2 regions of the Paenibacillus sp. J22FR21 genome follow, and region 1 is predicted to be linked to the other one. Evidence: a T-box and tRNA genes for the amino acid it is inferred to sense, from the RefSeq annotation. Region 1 holds a T-box; the other holds one or more tRNA genes.
What was found. The T-box of region 1 lies ahead of metG (methionine--tRNA ligase). A T-box ahead of a tRNA ligase gene usually reads a tRNA of that ligase, here a tRNA-Met.

Region 1 (4,903 bases):
GCATTCGGCACCATATCCGAACGCAGCCGATATGCTGCAGCAACTCTCACTTGAGCATGAGCTGTCTATTATAACGGCAAGGCCAATGCTGTTCCGGGATGTTACAATAGATTGGTTGAACCGTCATAAGTTCACTTACAACAATATCTCATTCGCCGAAAATAAACTTGAAGCCTGCATAGCGGCTAATGTGGATATATTGATTGATGATGCGCCTCATTATGCGGAGGAGTTTGCTCGCATGCGTAAACCGATTATTTTGTATGATCAGTCTTATAATCGAGCGGTTACGAGTGAGTTTGTCCTGCGTGCCGCCGATTGGGCGGAAGTGAACCGGCATATTCAGCGTTTAGCCACGGGCTCAGGTAAATAGACAACTAGAATTGGAGAGAGAATACGAACATGCTTGCTGCAATGATTCATGGGTTTATATTGGCATTGGGATTGATTTTGCCGCTTGGGGTTCAGAACGTGTTTGTGTTTAATCAAGGTGCGGTTCAGAGTCGATTCCGCAAGGCGCTGCCTGTCGTAATAACGGCGTCGATCTGCGATACATTGTTGATCTTGCTGGCTGTACTCGGCGTATCGGTGCTTGTCCTGCAGTTTGTTTGGCTGAAGACCATTCTGTTCGCGGTGGGAATCCTGTTCCTTCTCTATATGGGATGGCTGACTTGGAGGAGCAAGCCGGCAAATCGGGACTCATCATCCGCCGAGGCTCTCGGAGCGAAGAAGCAAATCGCTTTTGCAGCGTCGGTATCGCTCCTCAATCCGCATGCGATTCTGGATACAATCGGCGTCATTGGGACAGGCTCCCTGCAGTATAGCGGTGCCGAGAAAGTGCTCTTCACGGTGGCCTGCGTAGTCGTTTCGTGGCTCTGGTTTACCAGTCTGGCCGCGGCCGGCCGACTAACGGGCAGCCTGGACAAATCAGGGCGAATCATGATTGCGCTGAACAAAGTTTCCGCTGTTGTCATGTGGGGGACGGCTGTTTATTTGTTTGTTACTTTGGTGAGTAAGTAAAGAGTGAGAGAAGAGGAAAGAACCGTCAGGGCAAAGGGCCTTGGCGGTTCTTCTTGTTCTGACTTTGAAAGGTAGTTAGGCGCGTAAATGTTGCAGCAAATGCAACATCCTACCCATCACACAGGTCAAAACCAGCCCTAATGTTGCATGAATTGCAACATTTTAATGAAATTAGGCAGCTAAGAAGCCATAGGAGGTGAAAATGTTGTATGACATGCAACATCTCCCCGATGATCCACTTTTGCGAAGGAAATGTTGCACAAAAGGCAGCATTTGAACAAACGGGGCCCCCACATTCGGTTAGGAGTTGCATAAAAGGGAACCACAAACGGATACGCCATACTTGCGAGGTGATCCAGCATTAGCTGCAGCTGCAGCTAAAGCTACAGCTGAGCCCGGCTATTCAATAGAGCCGCTTCTTCCTCCTCAATGCGTTTGGGATCAATGCGTTCGAATAACAGCGATAAGCTCTGAATCTGCTGATTAGCCGGAACGGTAATAAGGTTCCAAGCAGGCTGCCCGAGGGAGAGGAAGGTTCGGATACGCTCACAGGAGAAGGGGATGAACGGCTGCAGCAGATTGGCCAAATTCGCTATGATCCCTACGCAGGTATGAAGTGTAAAGCCGCAATCCTCCCGATTCTCCTTGATCTGTACCCATGGCTTCTGCTCATCGAAATATTTGTTGGCCTGCCGGATTTGAGCGAAGATCAGCTCCAGCGCTTCTTTCAAGCGGCCTTCTTCAATTAGAGCCCCGGACTCCAGGTACAGCTCCGTAAGAATCTGCTTCCACTCTTCGCTAAGCTCGCCTGCGGGAACGCGTCCATCGAATGATTTGGCGATAAAAGCGAGCGTGCGGTTCACGAAATTACCGAATGCGCCGAGCAGCTCCCCATTATGACTGTGGATAAACTCCCGCCAAGAGAAATCCGTATCCCGTCTCTCAGGGCCATTGGCGATGAGAAAATAACGGATGGAGTCCGGCTGATACCGGCTCATGATGTCAGGCACCCAGACCGCCCAATTGCGGCTGGTCGAGAACTTCTTCCCTTCCAGCGTCATGTATTCGCAGGAAATAATCCGATCCGGCACATGCAGTCCGCCTCCACCCAGAAGTACGGCAGGCCAAATTAACGTATGGAAGGGGATATTGTCTTTGCCATGCACATAATAAGCCGTTATAGTCGCTCCTCCATCCTTCCAGAAGGACTCCCAGCTTCCGCCGGTCTCAGCAGCCCACTGCTTACTGGCCGAGAGATAACCGCTGACCGCTTCGATCCAGACATAGATTTTCTTATCCTTGAAGCCTTCAATCGGTACATCGACCCCCCAGTCTAGATCTCTCGTTGCCGCTCGATCAAGAAGGCCTTCTTCTAAGTAACGCCTAGTCAGTTGAACGGCGTTCTCTCGCCATCCATGCGACTTGTCAGCATAGGCCGCCAACTCATCTTGGAAACGGGAGAGCGCGAGATAGTAGTGCTCCGTAGGTCGTACGGTAGGGGGATTGCCGCAAATTTTGCATGACTTATCCAATAGATCCGCTGGGTCGAGTATGGTGGAGCAAGCATCGCATTGATCACCTCTGGCGCGGCTCCCGCACACGGGACATATGCCTTCTACGTAGCGGTCCGGCAGAAACCGTCTATCCGTCTCGCAGTAGGTCTGCTGAATCGTTTTCTTATATAAATGGCCATTCTCGAGCAGCTTTAGGAAGATCTCCTGCACGACCTGATGATGGAAGGGCTGATCCGTCCGCGTATAGAGGTCATAGGTGAAGCCAAGCTGTGCGAAGCAATCGGCAAATTCCTGATGATAGCGGTCCGCAATATCACTCGGCTTGACGCCTTCTTGAATCGCTTGAACCGCGACAGGAGTGCCGTGACAATCGCTTCCTGATACGTACAAAACTTGCTCGCCCTTGGAACGGTAATAGCGTGCCAGAACATCTCCGGGTAATAAGCTCGCCAATCGCCCCAAATGCAAGGAACCATTCGCATACGGCCAAGCGCCGCCAATAAATACAGGTGCCATCCACATTCCCTCCTTTTATAGAAAACAGAAAACAGAAAAAGCCCTCGTCCCGAAGGGACGAGAGCTGTGCTCACGTGGTACCACCCAATTGTATGAACGCCTCGCAGCATTCACCTCTTCGGGTACGTCGCGGTTTGCGAGTATACCCTAGCACGGTAACGGGTGCAGGATCCGGCGCAGCCTACGCCCATTGAGGGTTCGGTGCTCAGCTCAGAGACCATATTCTCGCGGTTATTCTTTACCCCTTCGCACCGGCCGGGGCTCTCTGTTAAAGACATCAACGCGATACTCTTTCTCTTCACAGCTTTTATTTGAATATTCAGCTTATTCGAGATTATAGTACACAATATTTTCCAAGTCAAGAACTCTTATGAGGGTACAATATGCCGCTCCGAATCGAATTGTGCGAATTAGCTCTTGCGCCTATTTTCCATATAATGCTAGCATTTAGGATGGTAGACTTCCAAACAAAGCGGAGGGATCATAGCATGCTGCAGCAGCACAAGGATATGATTCAAATGAACAAAGAAGGCTGGAATAAAGTGGCGAATCAGTTTTTTGAAGGCTCATTCGAACGTCTATCCTATGGTGCCTACGCCCTCACGGAGGAAGAATTAAACTTGCTAGGGACGATAGCAGACTGCGCGATCGTCGAAGTAGGTTGCGGAAGCGGGCATACGTTGGAATACCTGGCCAACCGGGGAGCGCGCGAGCTCTGGGGCGTTGATTTGTCGGGTGCCCAGATTGAGACGGCTAAGCAGGTTGTCTCTAAATTGGACAAGCCGGTCGTCCTCATTGAAGCGCCTATGGAAGAGATGTCGGAGCTGCCGGAGAACTATTTTGACAAAGCGGTATCGATCTATGCACTCGGCTGGACTGTGGATTTGCCGCGGACGTTAAGTCATATTCACAGAAGCTTGAAGCCGGGCGGCATCTTCGTGTTTAGCTGGGAGCATCCCGTACATAGTGTGGTGGAATACAGCGATGAAGTGTTGAAATTCAGACGCTCCTATGTGTCAGAGAGCTTCGAACGGCATGAGGCTTGGCGAGGTACACCGATTGTGATGCACAATCGGAAGGTGAGTACGTTCATCAACGCCTTGATCCGCGCCGGATTCGTCATCGATGCTGTTATTGAAGAGTCTGAGGTGGATGAAGGAGACACGGTCAATCCGGCAAAATGGTACTCCGGAACAAAGGCACGCATCATCCCATCAACGCTCATTATTAAATGTCATAAATCCCGGGTCGAAGGAGAACCGAGCTAATGGATATTTTTATACTAGGCGCGTCAGGGATATCGTTCCTTCTTGTTGCGCTGCTAACTCCGCTGCTCATCTGGGGATTGCGCACGCTGAAGCTAACGCAGCCGATACGTGCAGAATTGCCGCCGGATCATCAAGCGAAACGCGGTACGCCGCTGATGTCGGGATTAATCCTGTTAATTGGCATTATGGTATCGGTCTACGTGCATCCCCAGCCGATGGTGCTGTTTATTGGCACAACGTTTGTTTTATTCGGCATCGTGGGGTTCCTGGATGATTTTCGCAAGGCTGCATTTCAAGATCCACAAGGCATTTCCGGCAAAATGAAGCTGGTCCTTCAGTTCACCTTTGCCTGTATGCTGCTGCTTGTATTGCTTCAGCAATTCGAGTTAAGCACCGATATTATGATATTTCGGGGCTTCTCGCTGGACTTACCGCCGTGGCTATATCTGGTGATCATGCTGCTGTTCATTGTGGGCTCGGCTAATGCCATTAACTTTACCGATGGATTGGACGGGCTGTTGATTAACGTTGCGATCCCGACCTTTTTCTTCTTCTTCGTTATCTCCGAGAGAGTCGAAGTGCAGA
Region 2 (4,903 bases), on a different contig from region 1:
TGTAGGGCCATGGGATTTGCTCAAGATTACCGATGAGCAGCTCGTTTCTTATAAACGCGATACCGTCGGTTTTATCTGGCAGAGTAATGCACGCAATTTGCTCCCGTATTTAACGGCGCTCGAGAACGTGGAGATGCCGATGATGCTGTCCTCCAAACTGGATCGCGCTTATGCGAAGCAGCTGCTGGAGTGGGTGGGGCTGAAGGAGCGCATGCACAATAAGCTGCATCAGCTCTCAGGCGGTGAACAGCAGCGGGTTGCAATCGCGATTTCGCTGTCAAACCGGCCGAAGCTGCTGCTTGCCGATGAACCGACAGGCTCCGTCGATACGCGTACTTCAGATCTCATCATGGATATCTTCCGCAGACTTAATCGCGAGATCGGCATTACGATTGTTATCGTTACGCATGATTTATCGTTAGCCGGTAAGGTTGACCGTGTCGTGGCGATTCGGGATGGATTAACCAGTACCGAATTTATTAAGCGGAACCCGAATCTGGACGATAAAGATCAGATAGGCGACCATTCGACTCTCGGCGGCGCTGAGGCCATCCATGAAGAATATGTCGTCGTTGACCGGGTAGGCAGACTTCAAATTCCGAAATCGTATTTAACAGCCTTACAAATTACAGATAAAGCATCAATGGAATTTGACGGTGAGCGCATCATTATCTCGCCGCCTAAATCACTGGAGGGGTAGAACCAATGGAGAAGAAGGTAAGACGTTCACGGGGAAAACTAATTATGAGGACTTCTGCTTTGGCGGTTACAGCAGGCCTACTGGTATCAAGTCTTGCAGCATGCAGCAAGGGAGACAGCGGCAATGAAGCAGAGCGTCATGTACTGAGAATCGGCTTTATGTATTCCAATTCCGATAATGAACCTTATCTGCGTCAACAGTTCACGGATGGTTACGAACTAACGCATCCGAATATCGACATCGAAATCGCTGCCGCAATCAACTATGACGACCAGCGTTTCGAAGAGCCCGATCCGAACAAGAAGCAGCCAGACCCCTATGAGAAGCTGAAAGAGATGATCAACGGCAAGAACCCTGTCGATGTTGTTGTACTGGAATCTTCTTATTTGAAACGTCTGGTAGAAGACAATCTGCTTAAACAGCTGGACCCTCTGATCCAAGAGAGTGAATTTGATATCGAGGATTTCGTACCGACGGTTATCGATGGTATCAAGGATGCGGGAGGCGGCAGCCTCTATGCGCTTACGCCGACCTTCAATGCTTCAGCGCTCTATTACAATAAGAAGTTGTTTACTGATGCCGGTGTTACGCCGCCGACAGACGGCATGACTTGGACAGATATCCTTACGAAGGCCAAACAGGTAGCGAAGGGCGAAGGGGCAGAGCGTAAATTCGGCTTCTCGTTCAATCGTTGGAGCGGAGACCCGTTCTGGGATTCGCAAACCTACTCGGCACCTCTTCAGCTTAAGATGTTTGACAATAAAGCAGAGAAGATGACCGTAGATACACCGCAATGGCGCAAAGTGTGGAGTGAAGTAGCCGCATTGTACCAAGAGAAAATCGTACCTACCCAAGAAGATATGAACAACGGTGGCGGCGGTGGCATTGCCAGGGACAAAGAAGTCGCATTTAACCCGTTCCAGAACGATCTATTCATCAGCGGTCGCATCGCCATGATGATCGGCGGCTATGACTATGTGAATGAGCTGTCCAGAGCGAAAGATTATGCCACTAAGAACCCTAAGATTCCATCCCCGGATTGGGATGTCGTGACGATCCCGACTTTCGAGGAAGCTCCTGGTATTGGCGGCAGCATCTACTTGAACAATCTAATGGCGATCAGCGCCAATGCACAGAACAGCGACGATGCTTGGGACTTCATCCAGTTCAACAACAGCAAGGAATGGGCGAAGCTGAAATCCCGCAGCACGTATGAGATGGTAGCGCGCAAATCGTTCCTGAAGCCGAAGGACGGCATGAACTATAACATCGAGGCCTTCTACACCCTTAAACCGATTCCACCGCAGGATATCACGCTTGAGAAGCTCTACCGCGAGAAGCCGAACCTCTATCAGGTTCAACAGTTTGCACAGCCACTCTTCCAGGAAGTCATACAAAAGAAGAAATCCGTCGAAGAGGCGCTTAAAGAATGGCAGACCAAAGGGGATGCCATGCTGCAGAAGATCAAGGACAATCCGAATGGTCCGCTTGAGCCGGTTGATGGCGGAGGCGGCGTAGGCATTAATGTTTACGGCGGTAAAGGCTAAATCATAGTGGAGCAACCGCATTGGCGCATCTTGCGTCGATGCGGTTTTTTATATCTTTGTCGGATCGTTCAGAGCCGATGCTTGTTTTTTCCGAAAATGGGGCATTCTAAGCGAAACGGCGAAGAAGGGAGTAAGTGACATGAAGTGGATATATTGGGGGCGTCTGTATGAAACCAAATTTCAAGCCGGATGTCTGGTTAGACGGATGGAAAACGACTGGTGGGTATACGGTTATGAATGTCCGCAAGAGATCGAAGTATTTCGTTCGCGCAAAGGAAGATTCGGCGTTCGATTTCTGCCATAAAAATATACTTGACTTATTCATGCATCATATAGTATATTATTTCTTGTCGCCATTGAATGATTTGTAGTGAATGAGTGTTATCGCGGGGTGGAGCAGCTCGGTAGCTCGTCGGGCTCATAACCCGAAGGCCGCAGGTTCAAATCCTGCCCCCGCAACCAACCTTTCGATTATTATCGTAAGGGCCCTTAGCTCAGTTGGTTAGAGCGGTCGGCTCATAACCGATTGGTCGGGGGTTCGAGTCCCTCAGGGCCCACCATTCCACAATCATGAACATGCCGGGGTGGCGGAACTGGCAGACGCACAGGACTTAAAATCCTGCGGTGGGTGACCACCGTACGGGTTCGATTCCCGTCCTCGGCATCCAACAAGAAACCTTGATGAATCAAGGTTTTTTCTATTTTATATGGTGCTTGTACGTATACTTAAAACATCAAATCCTGTGCGTTTAAACTTACCACACAGGATTTTCGTAAAAGCTTATAATACCTCCTTTGCAGTATCTGACTAAATCAGATAATCAAGGGAGGTATTTTTGTTATGCGTATCACGAAAGTTAAAAAAACAGCGCCAGCAACAATGGAGTTGCTTGAGAAAGACTTTTTTGGCAGCACTAATTATTGAACCAAATTAAAGACATCAGCCCCCTAATAAAGAGAGCGTTAGCTAAGGAACGGGCCACCTTGGCAACATTCATCGATGTGTGTGACTTCCTATAAAACACTACATTCGCTTTTTCATAGTCATAGTCCTCCATTGAAATTGAGTAATAAATAAATCTCCAATGGTGGTGCTAAAAACATATAAAAGTAACAATCAATGACGAATGGTTTCCATGACCAAATAGCAAATCGTGGAATATAGGGGAGCCATATTTGATATTAATTATAGCCTATTAAAATTCAACTACAAAATGAACTCTCTTTTGACATTTTCAACGACAATCTACCTAGATGAAATTACCATATCGTTCTACTAGATTGTAATTTTTTATTTTTTTGAATATAAGTTAATATATTTGTACACAAGTTTTGAAATATAAAGGTTCCAGCTCGAAGAGAGCTGGAACCTTTTTTCGTTGTTGAGGTGTTTTATGGAACGGCTGCCCGTCAAAGAATAGCCGTTTTTTGCTAGCTTGATTCCAATCAAAATAAAGAGGCGTAGGAGAGGGCTGCAATATGTTTCGTCCGAAAATCGTAGAATAGTTCATTTTCTCCGTTTGCTTCTGACTCTAAAATACAAGTTGACAATGAATAAACGCTTGCTGCGTTACAATCCGTACGACGAGATGTTGGGAGGGGATTAACAAGCTTGCCCTGATGATAGACCATGAATGTTTTCACAAAATATACCACAGAAGGGATAATAATATGAACAAGCACAATCTGAAATCACGCCTGGCATCGCGTCTGACTGCTTTGGTTCTTAGTATTTTGCTAGTGGCACTAACACTACTGCCCGCCACTGCTTTCGCAGATACCCCTACCGAAGGCGATCCCTTCCAAGGCGAGATTCTATTCCCCTTCAATGAGGGGAATGGCTCGAGCTCCAGTGCCCTGTCGGGCGATCTATCAGCGACATTAAACAACTACGCTTGGAATCCAAATGGCCGAGGCAATACTTCCGCGTTCTCCAATGACCAAGCAGGCCAGAACGGAATTACAATCGACTACGGCACTCCTTTCGCGAGTGTAAATGATCTTACGATGGGCGTTTGGGTGAAGCCCGCAGCCCCCAATTCCGGACAAACCAGTTCTTTAATGGCCCCGCCTTATGCTGGTACTACAGGCAATTGGGGATTCAGTAGTGGAGAAATCTGGTGGAGTATCAACTGGGGCACCAGTGCAAACAACTTCGCTGACACAAGTATAAGCTTCCTGTCTTATGGATCGAATGGTTCCGAATGGGATGGCGGCCTCTCAGCGCCGGCAGGCAATCTGGCAGATGGAAACTGGCATTATTTGGCATACAGCTTAAGTGCAACTGCGAAAACGATCGCTCTGTATGTAGACGGCAATCTGATCGGCGAGAAAGATTATAGTTCCCTATATCCAGTCAATCTGCAAGCTTACAAATGGTTCGGAGGGAATGGGTACCAGGCTAAGTCGTACACCGGCCTGTTGGATGAGCTTTCCGTTTTCCCTTCTGTTCTGGGTGACTCTGCGCATGAAGCACTATATAACAGAGCACCTAATACTAGCAATCCTAGCAATCCGGGCAATCCTGGCGATTCTCTCCAAGGCGAGATTCTATTCCCCTTCAATGAGGGAAATGGTTCGACCTCCAGCGCCAATTCCGGTGAGCTGACAGCCACATTGAACAACTATGTATGGGATATCGATCACAATGGCCGGG

Region 2: it encodes a tRNA-Met, which carries the amino acid that the T-box ahead of metG (methionine--tRNA ligase) is inferred to sense. The anticodon was not compared.

Annotation. Positions count from the first base shown of each region.
Region 1 covers NZ_JBWDNJ010000007.1:174,251-179,153, forward strand. Annotated here, with positions in the region: gene AC0YNS_RS23990 (5' nucleotidase, NT5C type) at 1-373, shown strand, start outside; gene AC0YNS_RS23995 (LysE/ArgO family amino acid transporter) at 403-1,020, shown strand; gene metG (methionine--tRNA ligase) at 1,404-3,050, opposite strand; T-box leader at 3,101-3,361, opposite strand; gene AC0YNS_RS24005 (class I SAM-dependent methyltransferase) at 3,539-4,318, shown strand; gene mraY (phospho-N-acetylmuramoyl-pentapeptide-transferase) at 4,318-4,903, shown strand, end outside.
Region 2 covers NZ_JBWDNJ010000001.1:234,979-239,881, forward strand. Annotated here, with positions in the region: gene AC0YNS_RS01080 (ABC transporter ATP-binding protein) at 1-700, shown strand, start outside; gene AC0YNS_RS01085 (ABC transporter substrate-binding protein) at 706-2,247, shown strand; gene AC0YNS_RS01090 (hypothetical protein) at 2,387-2,551, shown strand; tRNA gene AC0YNS_RS01095 (tRNA-Met) at 2,633-2,709, shown strand; tRNA gene AC0YNS_RS01100 (tRNA-Ile) at 2,731-2,807, shown strand; tRNA gene AC0YNS_RS01105 (tRNA-Leu) at 2,826-2,911, shown strand; gene AC0YNS_RS01110 (LamG-like jellyroll fold domain-containing protein) at 3,919-4,903, shown strand, end outside.